2 regions of the Streptomyces diversicolor genome follow, and region 2 is predicted to be linked to the other one. Evidence: riboswitches for the same ligand, from Rfam matches in the RefSeq annotation. Region 2 holds a riboswitch; the other holds the start of a gene.

Region 1 (7,389 bases), on a different contig from region 2:
CGCCCCCAACGACGCCCTCGGCTACGGCGACCCCCGCGGCCGGCCCGAACTGCGCACCGCCCTCGCCGGCTACCTCGCCCGCTCCCGCGGCGTCCGCGCCGACCCCGAGAACATCCTGGTGTGCGCCGGGTTCGCGCAGGGCCTGAAGATCTTCACCGCGGTGCTGCGCTCCCGCGGCGTCCACACGGTCGCCGTCGAGTCCTACGGCCTCTTCGTCCACTGGGACCTGCTGGCCGCCGGCCGTCTGACCACACGCCCGCTGCCGTACGACGACCTGGGCACCGACACCCGCGCCCTCGCGGATGCGGGCGCGGGCGCCGTGCTGCTCACGCCCGCCCACCAGTTCCCGATGGGCACGGCCCTGCACCCCGACCGGCGGGCCGGCGCGGTGGACTGGGCGCGGCGTACCGGCGGCCTGGTCCTGGAGGACGACTACGACGGCGAGTTCCGCTACGACCGCCAGCCCGTCGGCGCGCTCCAGGGACTGGCCCTCGACCACGTCGTCCACCTCGGCACCGCCAGCAAGTCCCTCGCCCCGGGCCTGCGGCTCGGCTGGATGGTGCTGCCGCCGTCCCTCGTCGACGAGTGCACCGCAGCCAAGGGCCACAGCGACAGCTGCGGGGTGCTGGACCAGCTCACCCTGGCCGAGTTCATCACCTCCGGCGCCTACGACCGCCATGTACGCGCCGCCCGGCTGCGCTACCGGCGCCGCCGCGACACCCTCGTCGCGGCCCTCGCCGCCCGCGCCCCCGACGTCCGGGTCACCGGCATCGCGGCCGGCCTGCACGCCGTCCTGCGCCTGCCGCCCGGCACCGAGCAGTCGGTGGTCCAGGCCGCCGCCTGGCAGGGACTGGCCCTGCACGGCCTGGCCACCTACCGCCACGAACACTCCGTCACCGCGCCCCTGGACGCCCTGGTCGTCGGCTACGGAACCCCACCGGACCACGCCTGGACAACAGCCCTTGACTCCCTGTGCCGCGTCCTGCCGTAACCTCCGCCCGGCCCCCTGCGGGGCTTTGCGGGGCGTGAGGCCGTGTCGGTCTCGTCTGCGTGCTGTCCGGGGCTTGGGAACGCAGAGCCGGGGGTCGTGCTGTCGCGGGGCGCGCGGGGCCCGCGGGATGTGCTGGGCTTCGGCCGGGGGTGTTGGGGGTTTGCGGTTGCGCGGTCCGATGCCGTTCCCTGCGGGGCTTTGCGGGGTGGGTGGGGTGCACTGGGCTTCGGCCCGGCGGGATGTGTCGGGTGTCTGCCGGGTGGGGGTTCGGGGATTGCGGTCGCAGGGCTCGGGCCGGTTCCCTGCGGGGCTTTGCGGGGTGTGGGGGCGCGCGGTGGGCTCGGCTGGGTGGGGGGCCGGGACTGATGGTGGCGAACGTCCCGAGCCGCGGAATGCGCTAGGGCGTTGCCGGGTGGGGGTCCGGTACCGGGGGCTCTCCGAAGCGGGCCAGGGTCAACGCTCCGGTGACCGCCACCGCGAAGCCCAGCACCGCGAGCCAGGTCAGGCCCTCCCGGGTGCGATCGCCCAGCCACACCACGCCCACCGCCGCCGGGCCGATCGTCTCGCCGATCACCATCCCGGCGGTGGCCGTGGTCACCGAGCCGCGCTGGAGAGCCGAGGTCAGCAGCAAGAACGCGGCCACCCCGCCGAGCAGCAGGGCATAGGCGGCCGGATCGGTGAACAGGGCCGCCGGCGCCAGATCGTCGATCAGCCGCACCGCCACCTCCACCACCCCGAACCCGAAACCCGCCCCCAGACCGAGCAACAGCGCCCGGCCCCGCCCCCGCAACCGCCCGCCGACCGCCCCCAGCAGCAGCACCGCCACGGCCGCCGCAGGCATCGCGTACCGCAACGCCGCCGAGCCGTTCCGGCGGCCCTCCGCCCCGGAGGCCAGCCCCAGCATCACCAGCCCGGCGCACACCACCGCCACCGCGACCCACTCCGCCCGGCTCAGCCGCACCCGCAGCAGCCGTGCCGCGACCACCGCGGTCACCGCCAGACTCGACGCCAGCGCCGCGCCGACCGCATAGATCGGGAGGGACCGCAGCGCCGCGATCTGCAACAGGAAGCCGAGACCGTCCAGCCCCAGACCGACCAGATACCGCCACTGCCGCAGCGCCCGCAGCAGCAGCGCCGCGTCCCCGCCCACACCGGTGTCCGCGGCCCGGCGCGCGGCCATCGCCTGCAACACGGTCGCCGTCCCGAAACAGACCGCCGCGCCCAGGGCGCACACCATTCCGAAGAGCACGAAGCGACTGTAGGGGAGCCGGCGGACCCGAGGCCCGACCCAAGCCCGCCTCTCACCGGACTCTCGCCTCGGAAAACCGGTCCGCGGCGTATTCAGCGGAGCGCTCAGGGGGTGACAACCGCTCGCAACTGATCGAGCCCCCAGTCCAGATCCTCCTTCTCGATCACCAGGGGCGGCGCGATCCGGATCGTCGGGCCGTGTGCGTCTTTCACCAGCACGCCACGGTCCATCAGCCGCTCCGAGACCTGCCGTCCCGTGCCGAGCGCCGGCGCCACATCGACCCCCGCCCACAGTCCGCGCCCGCGCACCGCCGTCACCGCGCCGGTGCCGAGCAGCGCGCCCAGTTCACGGTGCAGATGCCCGCCCAGCTCCGCCGCGCGCGCCTGGTACTCGCCCGACCGCAGCATCGCGATCACCTCCAGCGCCACCGCGCAGGCCAGCGGATTACCGCCGAACGTCGACCCGTGCTGACCCGGCCGGAACACCCCCAGCACCTCCGCGCCCGACACCACCGCCGACACCGGCACGATCCCGCCGCCCAGCGCCTTCCCCAGCAGATACACATCCGGCATCACCCCCTCGTGCTCGCACGCGAAGGTCCGCCCGGTCCGGCCCAGCCCCGACTGGATCTCATCCGCGATGAACAGCACGTTCCGCTCCCGGGTCAGCTCCCGCACCGCCGGCAGATAACCGGCCGGCGGCACGATCACACCCGCCTCGCCCTGGATCGGCTCCAGCAGCACCCCGACCGTGTTCTCGGTGAGCGCCGCCCGCATCGCGGTCAGGTCCCCGTACGGCACGATCTCGAAGCCCGGCGTGTACGGCCCGAAGTCCGCCCGTGCCTCCGGTTCCGTGGAGAAGCTGATGACCGTCGTCGTACGGCCGTGGAAGTTGCCCCCCGCGACCACGATCTTCGCCATCTCGGCGGGCACCCCCTTCACCCGGTAGCCCCACTTGCGGGCCGTCTTCACCGCGGTTTCCACCGCCTCCACTCCGGTGTTCATCGGCAGCACCAGCTCCATGCCGCACAGCTCGGCCAGCTCGGCGCAGAACGCGGCGAACCGGTCGTGGTGGAACGCCCGCGACGTCAGCGTCACCCGGTCCAGCTGGGCCTTGGCCGCCGCCACCAGCCGCCGGTGACCGTGCCCGAAGTTCAGCGCGGAGTAGCCGGCCAGCAGATCGAGATAACGCCGGCCCTCGACATCCGTCATCCAGGCCCCGTCCGCGGTGGCCACGACCACCGGCAGCGGGCGGTAGGTGTGCGCACTGTGGGCGTCGGCGGCGGCGATGAGCCGCTCCGTAGCGTTCACGGGAACTCCAGTGGGCCAGAGTGTCGGATTCGTCCCCCTCTTCCATCCTCGCGCCCGGGGCGCTCCCGGAGCCGTCAGCAACATGCGACCACCGCCACGCGTGCCCGTCCGACGCGCCCGGTAGGCTGACGGCGGGCCGTGACTGGCGCGCTGGGATGGGATGGACCATCGGGGAGCGGCCCAGCCACTTCGAGTGCCGTGCGCCTGGGCCGAGCCGTGAACGCTGTACGTACGCCGTCCGGAGGTCCCCATGCCAGAGCAGCCCCTGTCCCCCCTCTCCTCTGCCTCCTCTTCCTCCTCTTCTCTCTCTTCGTCTCTCTCCGCCGAGTCCACCGCCTTCCGTGCCGCCCTCGATGTCATCCGTGCCGTCGAACCGCGCGTGGCCGACGCCATCGGCCAGGAGGTCACCGACCAGCGCGAGATGCTGAAGCTGATCGCCTCCGAGAACTACGCCTCCCCGGCCACCCTCCTGGCGATGGGCAACTGGCTCAGCGACAAGTACGCCGAGGGCACCATCGGCCGCCGCTTCTACGCCGGCTGCCGCAATGTCGACACCGTGGAGTCGATCGCCGCGGAGCACGCCAAGGAGCTGTTCGGCGCCCGTCACGCCTATGTCCAGCCGCACTCCGGCATCGACGCCAACCTCGTCGCCTTCTGGGCCGTCCTGGCACAGCGCGTCGAGGCACCCGCCCTGGAGAAGGCCGGCGTCCGCCAGATCAACGACCTCTCCGAGGCGGACTGGGCCGAACTCCGTCAGTCCTTCGGCAACCAGCGCATGCTCGGCATGTCCCTGGACGCCGGTGGCCACCTCACCCACGGCTTCCGCCCGAACATCTCCGGCAAGATGTTCGACCAGCGTTCCTACGGCACCGACCCGGCCACCGGCCTCATCGACTACGAGGCCCTACGCGCCTCCGCCCGCGAGTTCAAGCCGCTGATCATCGTCGCCGGATACTCCGCCTACCCCCGTCTCGTGAACTTCCGGATCATGCGGGAGATCGCCGACGAGGTCGGTGCCACGCTCATGGTGGACATGGCCCACTTCGCCGGTCTCGTCGCCGGCAAGGTCCTCACCGGGGACTTCGATCCGGTCCCGCACGCCCAGATCGTCACCACCACCACGCACAAGTCGCTGCGCGGGCCGCGCGGCGGCATGGTCCTGTGCGACGACTCCCTCAAGGACCAGGTCGACCGCGGCTGCCCGATGGTGCTCGGCGGCCCCCTGCCGCATGTCATGGCGGCCAAGGCCGTGGCCCTCGCCGAGGCCCGCCGGCCCTCCTTCCGGGACTACGCCCAGCGGATCGTCGACAACTCCCGGGCGCTGGCCGAGGGCCTGATGAGCCGGGGCGCCACCCTGGTCACCGGCGGCAGCGACAACCATCTCAACCTGATCGACGTCGCCGCCTCCTACGGCCTCACCGGCCGCCAGGCCGAGGCCGCACTGCTGGAGTCCGGCATCGTCACCAACCGCAACGCGATCCCGGCCGACCCCAACGGCGCCTGGTACACCTCCGGCATCCGCATCGGTACCCCCGCCCTGACCACGCGTGGCCTGGGCACCGCCGAGATGGACGAGGTCGCCGGCCTCATCGACCGCGTTCTGACCACCGCCGAACCCGGCACCACGAGCAAGGGCACCCCGTCCAAGGCCCAGCACGTCCTCGACCCGAAGATCGCGGACGAGATCTCGCACCGCGCCTCCGACCTCGTGGCCGGGTTCCCGCTGTACCCGCAGGTCGACCTCGGCTGACCTCCGCCCGAGAACCGGGCGCCGGGAGTCCCCATGCCGGCCGGGAGTCTCCTGTCGCCCGGGGGCCGATCAGCTCCCTTCGTGGTTCCTCCCACGGCGGTCCGGCCCGGCGCCGGGCCGCCGGACGGCGGTATGGGGAGCTGGCGCCGCGACCGGTCCGGGGCCGTGCCCGCGTGCGCTTTCACATGTCCCGCAGTTCCTGCCTGGGTCCCGGCTCCCGGTCACCGCGCCGCAGGGCCGGTGCCAGCCGTGGCACCAGGGACCGCAGCACCAGTGCAAGAGCGGCACCCCCAGCCGCGCCCGGTATCGCCCACCACCAATCCGTGCCGTCCTCCCCGGTGTTGATCGAGACCGTGGTGGTCGACTCCTCGGTCCGGTCCGCCGTGCCGGGGCTCTCCGACTCCCATGGGCCCGGGAAGATGCCGGTGTAGCCCGCCTGGCTGTTCTTGTTGCTCAGCACGCCCAACTTCCCGAGCAGGGCGCGCAGTTGGCCGGGGTGTTCGGCGCGGTGCCAGTAGCCGTTCAGCGATTTGGACACATTGGCGGCCGTGTGGATCCAGACCGTCCCCGACTTGGAGTCCGTGGGGAAGACCCGGTCCATGCGCCAGGGCCATATGTCGTGCGCCAGCCAGGTCACATTGATCTGACGGCCGGAGTCCGGCTCCGCCTCCGGCGGTGTCTCGCGCGATCCCCGGTTCTCCGGGCCCAGCAGCCGCTGGAGTTGTCCGTATTCCTCGTCCGAGAAGTACCGCGCGGCGGTTTCCCCGCTCTGGGGCGAGGTCACCAGCACGCTGGTCGGACCGCCCGCCGCCGCGGTCGACGCTCCCCACAACAACAGCCCGAGCAGGACGGCCACCATCCCGCTCAGCGCCGTCAGTTCACGAACCCTGCCTCTCGCCATCCGATCCCCCTGCCGGTCAAAGCCCTGCGGCCCGCCCGCGAGCCGCGTGTCACTACTGGTACACCGCCCGACCCGCCGGGGTTCCCCTTCCGCACGCACTATTTCGAGGATCCCGATGCCGAGGGCGCCGCGGAGCCCTCGGACTCGCGCGGCTCGACCTGCCCGGCCGACAGCCCGGACATCGGCACGAGCGACCTCGCGATCCGCACCGCCCTCGCCCGCGACTCCACGCCCTCCAGACGCAGCGTCACCGCCCCGTCCCGCGCGCCACCTGCCCCGCCCTCGGCCCCGTCGGCCCCGCCCCCGCCCTCGGCCCCGCCGGGGCCCGTCCCGGCGTCCGCCCCCGCGTGGTGGATCCACAGCAGGGTCGGCCCCGCCGTGCGCACCTGACGCCGATAGCGGTCGCCATCGGCGTCCACCAGCCAGAACTTCAGCAGATGCGGCAGCGGGAACCACAGCGCGTAGTCGGGCATGTCCTGCGCCGACGAAGCCGGACGCAGATCGATCCACTCCGGTCGCTCGCGCACGGTCTTGGAGAAGCCGGCGTCCAGGCTCGCCGGGAACGCGTCGAGCCGGACGACATGACCCCGCTCACGCCAGCACATGCCGAGCACCGGCCGCCGGCCCGGCCCGCCGGTCACGGTCACCGAGTCCGGCACCCCGAGCGCACTGGGCACCAGCGGCTCGAACCCGGCCCGCTGCCTCGCCTGCCCGAGAGACAGGGAGCGGCCGCAGCCCGGCACCTCGGAACCGGGGGAGGGCACCGCCGACGGGTCGTAGCGCACCTCGACGCCGCCGAAGCCGAACCAGTCGTAGACCGCCGCCCGCACCGGGGGCGTGAGCGCGAGCACCGCCAGCAGACCGCACAGCGCCGCCGTCAGCGAACGCCACCGCAGCCGCGTCCAGCGCCGGACCGCGCGCAGCCGCCCCCTCGCACCCGCGGGCTCGGCCACCGGGACCGGCAGCCGCTCGGCCAGTATCTGCCCGAGCACCCGCTCGGCCATCGTCTCGGAGTCGATCGTCCCCGCGGCACCGTCACCGCCGTCGCCGCCGGGCGCGCCCAGTGACCGGCCCAGTGCCCGCAGCTCCTTCGGCAGCCGGGCGGCGGCCGACCCGCCGGACCGTCCGCGGTCCCGCCCACGCGGGTCCCGGCCACGCGGACCCCTCCCGCGCAGGCCCCGGCCCCGG
Region 2 (7,389 bases):
GGTGGTCCGCCGCCAGGTCCCGGATCTGCGCCGCCCAGAAGGCGGTCGAGCAGGTCCAGCCGTGGGCGAGGACGACCGGCGGCGCGTCCTTCGGGCCGTGCACCTCGGCGTGCAGCCGCGCGCCGTCGGCGGAGACGACCGTCAGCTCCCGGGCGGGCGCGGGCGGCGCGCAGGGGCCCGCGGTCGGCCGTGTCAGCCGGCTCATGCCCCCACCCCCGCCGGGGCCGCGGCACGGGCGGGCACCCGCAGCACCTCGTACTCGGCGAGGTCCACCCGCCGGGTGGCCCGCCGGAACTCGGTCGTCGTACCGGGCCAGACGGTGGTGTTGCGGCCGCTCGCGTCCAGATACCAGCTGGTGCAGCCGCCGGTGTTCCACACGGTGCGCCTCAACCGCTCCTGGATCCGCTCGTTCCAGGCGCGCACGGCGCCCGGGCGGGCGTCGAGGGCGGCACGCCCGCCTAGCACGTCCAACTGCCGCAGGAAGTCGGCCAGATAGTTCAGCTGGGACTCGATGACCAGGACCATGGAGGAGTTCGCGAGTCCGGTGTTCGGCCCGATGATCGTCAGCCAGTTGGGGAAGCCGGGCGCGCAGCTCCCGCGCAGCGCCTGCATGCCGTCCTTCCAGGACTCCGCCAGCGTCCTGCCCCCGGCCCCGACGACCCGTTCGGCGATCGGCATGTCGGTGACGTGGAATCCCGTGGCGAAGACGATCGCGTCGACCTCGGCCGCACTGCCGTCGGCGGCGAGCACCGTGGCACCCCTGACCTCGCTCAGCCCGTCGGCCACCACGTCGACATTCGGCCGGGTCAGGGCCGGATAGTAGGAGTTGGACAGCAGGATGCGTTTGCAGCCGATCCGGTAGTCGGGGGTGAGTTTGGCGCGCAGCGCGGGGTCCTTGACGGCGCGGGCGATGTTGCGCTTGGCCAGCCGCTCGACCAGGCCGAGTTCGCCCGGGTGCTTGGTGAACGCCTGCACCTGCGCCTCCCGGATGCCCCACAGCAGTCCGCGCCGTACCTGGGTGGTGAAGGGCAGCCGCCGGTGCAGCCGGCGTTCGATGCCGCTGATGGCCCGGTCGGCGCGCGGCATCACCCATGGCGGGGTGCGCTGGAAGAGGGTGAGCCGGGAGACGAGCGGCTGGAGGGCCGGCACGATCTGGATCGCGGAGGCGCCCGTGCCGACCACGGCGACGCGCTTGCCGCGCGGGTCGTAGCCGTGGTCCCAGCGGGCCGAGTGGAAGACCTTGCCCGGGAAGGAGTCGAGGCCCGGGATCGCGGGGATCTTCGGGTCGGACAGCGGCCCGGTGGCGGAGACGACGACATCGGCGAAGAGCGGGCCTGCGCTGGTCTCGATGTGCCAGCGCAGCCGCTGTGTGTCCCAGGTCGCCCTCTTCACTTCGGCGCCGAAGCGCAGGTGCGGGCGCAGCCGGAAGGTGTCGGTGACGTGCTCCAGGTAGGCGCGGATGTGTTCCCTTCCGGAGAAGGTGCGCGGCCACTCGGGGTTGAGCGCGAAGGAGAAGGAGTACAGGTGGGACGGCACGTCGCAGGCGCACCCGGGGTAGCTGTTGTCCCGCCACGCGCCGCCGACGCTGTCCGCCCGTTCCAAGACGACGAAGTCGGTGATCCCCTCGCGGCGCAGCCGCACGGCGGCGCCCAGCCCGCCGAATCCCGACCCGATCACCGCCACCCGCACATGCTCGTGCTCGGCCATTCCGCAGCCTCCAGGCATCGCAATGGATTACGCCAGTGAACACTGGCGCAATGGGAGGGTAGAGCAGCCGCGTACCGCTGGGTAGGGGGCGCGAGAAGGAAGTTACCGACGGTACGGCCTTGCTGCGGTTCGGCAGCGCCCCGAAGAGGCGCGGGGCTGTATCGATATGCGGCTCCGCCGCGTGGGGGTCCCCCCTGTTCGAGCGAAGCCGAGAACTTGGGGGAGCGACCGGCCACGACGGCGCCGCAGACAACCGACGGCACATCGCGGCCCATCGAGCGGAGCGCCTAGGCTGCGCATGTGGCAGCAGACGGTGGACGGGGCGACGGGCACGGCGGCGACCGGCACGAGGGCCCCCGCGAGTACCGCATGGCGGAGCTGGCCCGGCTGGCCGGCATCACGGTACGCACCCTGCGCTTCTACCGCGAACGCAAGCTGATCCCGCCGCCCCGCCGCGAGGGCCGCATCGCCTGGTACGACGACCACCATCTGGCCCGGCTGCGCACCATCTCGGCACTGCTGGAGCGTGGCCACACCCTCAGCGGCATCGCCGAGCTTGCGGAGGCGTTCGACCACGGCCGGGACGTCGCCGACCTGCTGGGCGTCGAAGGACCCAGCGAGGAGGAGCCGGTCCGGCTCACCCCGGAGGAACTGGCCGCCCGTTTCGAGGGTGAGGTCACCCCGGAGAACCTGGCCGCCGCCATGGAACTGGGCTATCTGGGCACCGACGGCGACGAACTCGTGCACATCAGCCGCCGCCTGCTGGATGTGTCGTCCGCCCTGGTCCGCGAGGGCATCCCGCTCGCCGAGGTGCTGACCGCGGGCAGGCGCGTACGCGAACACGCCGACGCGCTGGCCGACATGTTCGCCGAACTGGTCCTGCGCCACGCCCCCGAGGACGACGTCGACCGGCTGCGCCCGCTGGCCCGCAGCGTCCTGGCGGCGGAGTTCTCCCTGGCCCTGGACCGCCGCCTGCGCAAACGGGGTTGACCAAGCAGAACACCATCAAGACGCGTACGGGAGACGCCGCGCAGGGCAGGGTTGGCACAGGCCGCACAGGCCGCACGGGCCCAGGTCAGCTTCACAACTCGCCCAACCGGTGCGGCCTGTCACGGGCCGACCGCCGCCTCCACGATCGGCCGCAGGGCCGTCACCGGCTGTCGGGTGTGGCCCAGGCAACGAGCTGGAAGATGACACCGTTCGGGTCGGTGAGGGCGCCGCCGACGTGATCTTCCGTCGCCCGCGCCGACCTCGACACCCAGGCCGCGGCCCGCGACAGCGCCATGTCCGACGAGCAGTGGTGGGCCGCCAACGCGCCGCTTCTGGCCAGGGTCTTCGATCCCGCCCGGTTCCCTCTCGCGGCCCGGGTCGGAAGCGCCGCGGGTGCAGCTCACCAGGGCGTGTACAACCCCAAACACGCCTTCGGCTTCGGACTGCAGCGCATCCTGGACAGCCTCACCCACCTCATCGCGAGCCGGTCCCGATAGCACCCTCACATGCCGGCCCGACAACGTCCGCGTTCACGCCCACTGGCCGCGGACCACGGCCACCACTGTCGGTCCCAAGCCCGTCAGAGGTCGTAGACGACCGTCACCGGGGCGTGGTCCGACCAGCGCTCGGCGTGCGTGGCCGCCCGCTCCACGAAGCCCTTGACGGCCCTGGCCGCGAGCCCCGGCGTCGCGACGTGGTAGTCGATGCGCCATCCGCTGTCGTTGTCGAAGGCACGGCCGCGGTAGGACCACCAGGAGTACGGGCCCTCGGCATCGGGGTACAGGGAGCGGACGACGTCGACGTAACCGGCGCCGGCGGGATCGAGGACCCCGCCCAGCCACTCCCGTTCCTCCGGCAGGAAGCCCGAGTTCTTGGTGTTGCCGCGCCAGTTCTTGAGGTCGGCGTTCCGGTGGGCGATGTTCCAGTCGCCGCAGACGACGACCTCACGGCCGTCGGCGGCGGCGCGGGCGCGCAGCTCGTTCAGGTAGGCGAGGAACTCGTCCATGAAGCGGACCTTCTCGTCCTGCCGTTCGGTGCCCACCTCCCCGGAGGGCAGGTAGAGGGAGGCGACGGTGACCCCGGGCAGGTCGGCCTCGACGTACCGCCCGCTCGCGTCGAACTCCGCCGAACCGAAACCGACCTGGACCCGGTCCGGTTCGCGCCGGGTGTACAGGGAGACGCCCGCGCGCCCCTTGGCGGCGGCCGGGGCGTGCACGACATGCCAGCCGTCCGGCTGCCGCACGCCCTCGGGCAGTTGCCGCGGCTCGGCGCGCACCTCCTGAAGACAGAGCACGTCCGCGGGGGTTGTGGCGAGCCACGCCACGAAGCCCTTCTTCGCCGCGGCCCGCAGCCCGTTCACATTCACCGAGGTCACTGTCAGCACCAGGGCACGATACCGGCACACTGGACGAGGTCCCGTTCCGCCCTCTGCATAGAAGTACGATGCCCAGCATGAATATACGTCGCGTTCCCTTCGACCACCCCGACGCCGTCAAGCTCAACGACGAGGTCCAGGCCGAGTACCACCTGCGCTACGGCGACGGCGGCGACGCCACGGTCCTGGACGCGTCGGACTTCACCCCGCCGAGGGGCGTGTACCTGATCGCCTACGACGAGAACGACCGGCCCGTGGCCACCGGCGGCTGGCGCAGCCAGGACGAGAACGGCGAGGGCAACGAGGACGGCGACGCCGAACTCAAGCGCATGTTCGTGATCGAGCAGATGCGCGGACGCGGCCTGGCCCGCCGCCTGCTGGCCGCCCTGGAGGAGGACGCGCGCGCCGCCGGCCGCATCCGCATGGTCCTGGAGACAGGCACCAAGCAGCCGGAGGCCATCGCCCTGTACGTCTCCAGCGGCTACGAGCCGTGCACCAAGTTCGGCTACTACCGCCACTACGAGTCGAGCCTCTGCTACGCGAAAGCCCTCTAGCCGCACAAAAGCCCCAGCCGACACCGCCGACTGGGGCTTCATGCCCCGCCGACTCCCTCGGCAACAGCGCCTCTGCCGCCCAGTTGCTCATCGCCTGGCAGCACACCGCCGAGGTCTACTCCGACCCCGAACTGCTGGCCGCACCGACCAGGGATCACGGCGAAGATGACGGACCCGTACCGGACCCGCGGGGCGTCGCATGCCCCCGGGCCGCGCCGACCGCGCCGCACCCCGAACGGGCTCAGACAAGTTGAGGATGGTGTCAGCGTCCGGGGACTCCGAGTTGCCTCGCGGCAGCGTCGACGGTCTGTGCCAGCAGGACGGCGATGGTCATCGGGCCGACCCCGCCGGGAACAGGGGTGATCAAGCGGGCGCGGGTGTGGGCGGTGCCGAAGTCCACGTCGCCGATGTTGCCGGGGGTGTACCCGGCGTCGATCACTACCGCGCCGGGTTTGATGTCTTCTCCGCGGATCAGTCGGGGCCGTCCCACGGCCGCGATCACGATGTCCGCTTCCCGGACGACTGCGGACAGGTCCGTGGTGCGGGAGTGGCAGTACGTCACCGTGGCGTCCTTGGCGAGCATGAGCATCCCGACCGGTTTACCGAGGATCGCGCTGCGGCCGACAACGACGGCGTGCCGGCCCGCGGGATCGACGTTGTACTCGTCCAGCAGCCGCATGATGCCGCCGGGCGTGCACGATACGAAGCCGGGTAGCCCGAAGCTCATCGCGCCGAAGGAGTGCATCGTGACGCCGTCGACGTCCTTTTCCGGGGCGATGGCCTCGAACGCCGCGCGCTCGTCGATGTGCTCACCGGCAGGGTGCTGCAACAGGATGCCGTGCACCCCGGGGTCCTGGGACAGGGCGGCGAGCGTGTCGACCAGTTCGGCGGTTGTGGTGGTGGCGGGCAGAGGGACATGGCGGGAGGTGATGCCGGCCTTCGCGCAGCGGGCCCGCTTCATGCGGACGTACGTCACGGACGCTGGGTCCTCACCCACCAGGACAGTCGCCAGGCACGGCGCCACGCTGGTGCGCCGTGAGATCTGCGCCGCACGGGCGGTGGTCTCCTCGATGATGCGCCGGGCGAGTCCGGTGCCGTTCATGAGCTGGGCCGTCTGTGTCGGGGACATGGTCGCCTCCCAGGCGTCGTTGACCACTCGCCCAGGCGCACGGCATCGACCGATTCGTCAGACCGCTCCCCGGTGGTGCTCCACCTCAGCGCCAGTCACGGCCCACCCCGCACTGTAGGGGACGCGAGTGGATTCGGCGGGCCGGCAGCCGCTGGGCGCAATCGTCAAGGGAGGGGGCCCGCCTGTTGTGAGACGCGAGACGCTGAGATTCCGGGGTCCGACGAACTCGACATCGGCAACCCCAAACGCCCCCGTCCACCACCCCGGACAGGCTCGAACAGACGCCAGAAACGACAAAGATCCCTGCCGATCATGAAGATCGGCGGGATCTCGTCAACCGTCCCTGAGCGAACTCAAGAACAGTCGTGCGTGGACCTGAGGGGATTTGAACCCCTGGCCCCCTCGATGCGAACGAGGTGCGCTACCGGACTGCGCCACAGGCCCTTGCAACGAGTGAAACCTTAGCATCCCCCTCGGGCTGCTTGGAAATCCGTTCCCCGACTGGTCAGCGGCCGGGTTTCCGGGCGGCCCGGGAACGGTTTCCCGGACCGCCCGAGGACCGCCGTCACTCGTTGGCGGCGCGCGGCCGGTCGCCGTCCTCGTACTGGTCGAACAGCGGGGTGCGTCCGCGCTCGCGCGCCCGGCGGGCGGAGGCGGCCCGGCGGGCGTCCGTGCGTCCGTCCGCCGCCGGCTTGTCCTCCCCGGCGTGCGCCTCCTCCGCCGTGCCGCCGGGCGCGGACGCGGGCGCGGCCTGCTCCGGCTCCCGCTCGGGGACCACGGAGCTGGAGCGCGCGGAGCTCCAGGCGTCGGGCGCCGCCAGGTCCACATCGGACGTGGCCCGGGGCGCGACCGGCGCGGTCACATACGTGGGCAGCGGCACCGGCACCGGGTCCCAGCTGTCGCCGTGCCCGGGGCGGCGCTGCCGCTCGCGCTGCTGGTCGACCCACTCGGCGTGGTCGGTCTGCTCGACGAGGGCGCGCCGGTCGGCGGCGAGTGCGGAGAGCCCGGGGTCGGTCTCCGGTTCTGGTCCCTCGTCCGGTTCGTCGGCGGTGGCGCCCGGGTCCAGGGGCGCGCGCCGGCGCGGCTGGCGCTCCCTGAGCCGCTGCGCCGCGGCCTCGGCTCGGCGCCGGTCCATCTGATAGGCGAACCGGCGGCGTTCCTGGGTGCGCAGATACGCGATGTACACGCTGAGCATGACGGCGGGCACGCCGGGCGCCCACAGGAAGGCGAGCCCGCCGACGGCGGCCACGATCGCGCCGAGCGTGAAGGCGAGGAAGAGCATCACCGTGGTGCGCCGACGACGCGCGAGCACCTTCGAGCGCCGGGCGCGCGCCGCGGCGGCCTGCGCCGAGGGGGCACGCCGCGCGGCCGGGACGCCCTGCTGTGCGGGCGCCGACGAGGACTTGGCCGCCGGTGCGGAAGGGGAGTTGGCCGCGGGGGCGGACGCCGGGGCCGTGGCCGCCGGCGCGGACGGCGACTTGGCCGCGGGGGCGGACACCTCCGGTTCGGCCTGCGCGCGCGCCTGACGGCGCGGAGGCATGGCGAAGGCCCGGACGTCCACCGAGTCGGTGACGGCGCCAGGTGCGTCGGTGTCGGGCTCCCCCTCGCGGGCGGAGCGCGACCGCAGGTCCTTG

What was found. A riboswitch is a leader RNA that binds a small molecule or an ion and turns the genes downstream of it on or off. The one in region 2 is predicted to bind ZMP and ZTP.
Region 1: linked by a shared signal. The riboswitch ahead of AC27LF_RS18475 (glycine hydroxymethyltransferase) and the one ahead of AC27LF_RS20670 (bifunctional 5,10-methylenetetrahydrofolate dehydrogenase/5,10-methenyltetrahydrofolate cyclohydrolase) in region 2 are both predicted to bind ZMP and ZTP.

The regions. Positions count from the first base shown of each region.
Region 1 covers NZ_BAAJXA010000014.1:103,372-110,760, forward strand. Annotated here, with positions in the region: gene pdxR (MocR-like pyridoxine biosynthesis transcription factor PdxR) at 1-991, shown strand, start outside; gene AC27LF_RS18465 (DMT family transporter) at 1,389-2,228, opposite strand; gene rocD (ornithine--oxo-acid transaminase) at 2,345-3,550, opposite strand; ZMP/ZTP riboswitch at 3,679-3,767, shown strand; gene AC27LF_RS18475 (glycine hydroxymethyltransferase) at 3,801-5,300, shown strand; gene AC27LF_RS18480 (hypothetical protein) at 5,482-6,201, opposite strand; gene AC27LF_RS18485 (hypothetical protein) at 6,300-7,376, opposite strand.
Region 2 covers NZ_BAAJXA010000016.1:158,328-165,716, forward strand. Annotated here, with positions in the region: gene AC27LF_RS20640 (alpha/beta fold hydrolase) at 1-205, opposite strand, end outside; gene AC27LF_RS20645 (flavin-containing monooxygenase) at 202-1,707, opposite strand; gene AC27LF_RS20650 (MerR family transcriptional regulator) at 2,077-2,697, shown strand; gene AC27LF_RS20655 (TetR/AcrR family transcriptional regulator C-terminal domain-containing protein) at 2,991-3,194, shown strand; gene AC27LF_RS20660 (exodeoxyribonuclease III) at 3,278-4,081, opposite strand; gene AC27LF_RS20665 (GNAT family N-acetyltransferase) at 4,150-4,626, shown strand; gene AC27LF_RS20670 (bifunctional 5,10-methylenetetrahydrofolate dehydrogenase/5,10-methenyltetrahydrofolate cyclohydrolase) at 4,889-5,755, opposite strand; ZMP/ZTP riboswitch at 5,778-5,864, opposite strand; tRNA gene AC27LF_RS20675 (tRNA-Ala) at 6,126-6,199, opposite strand; gene sepX (divisome protein SepX/GlpR) at 6,321-7,389, opposite strand, start outside.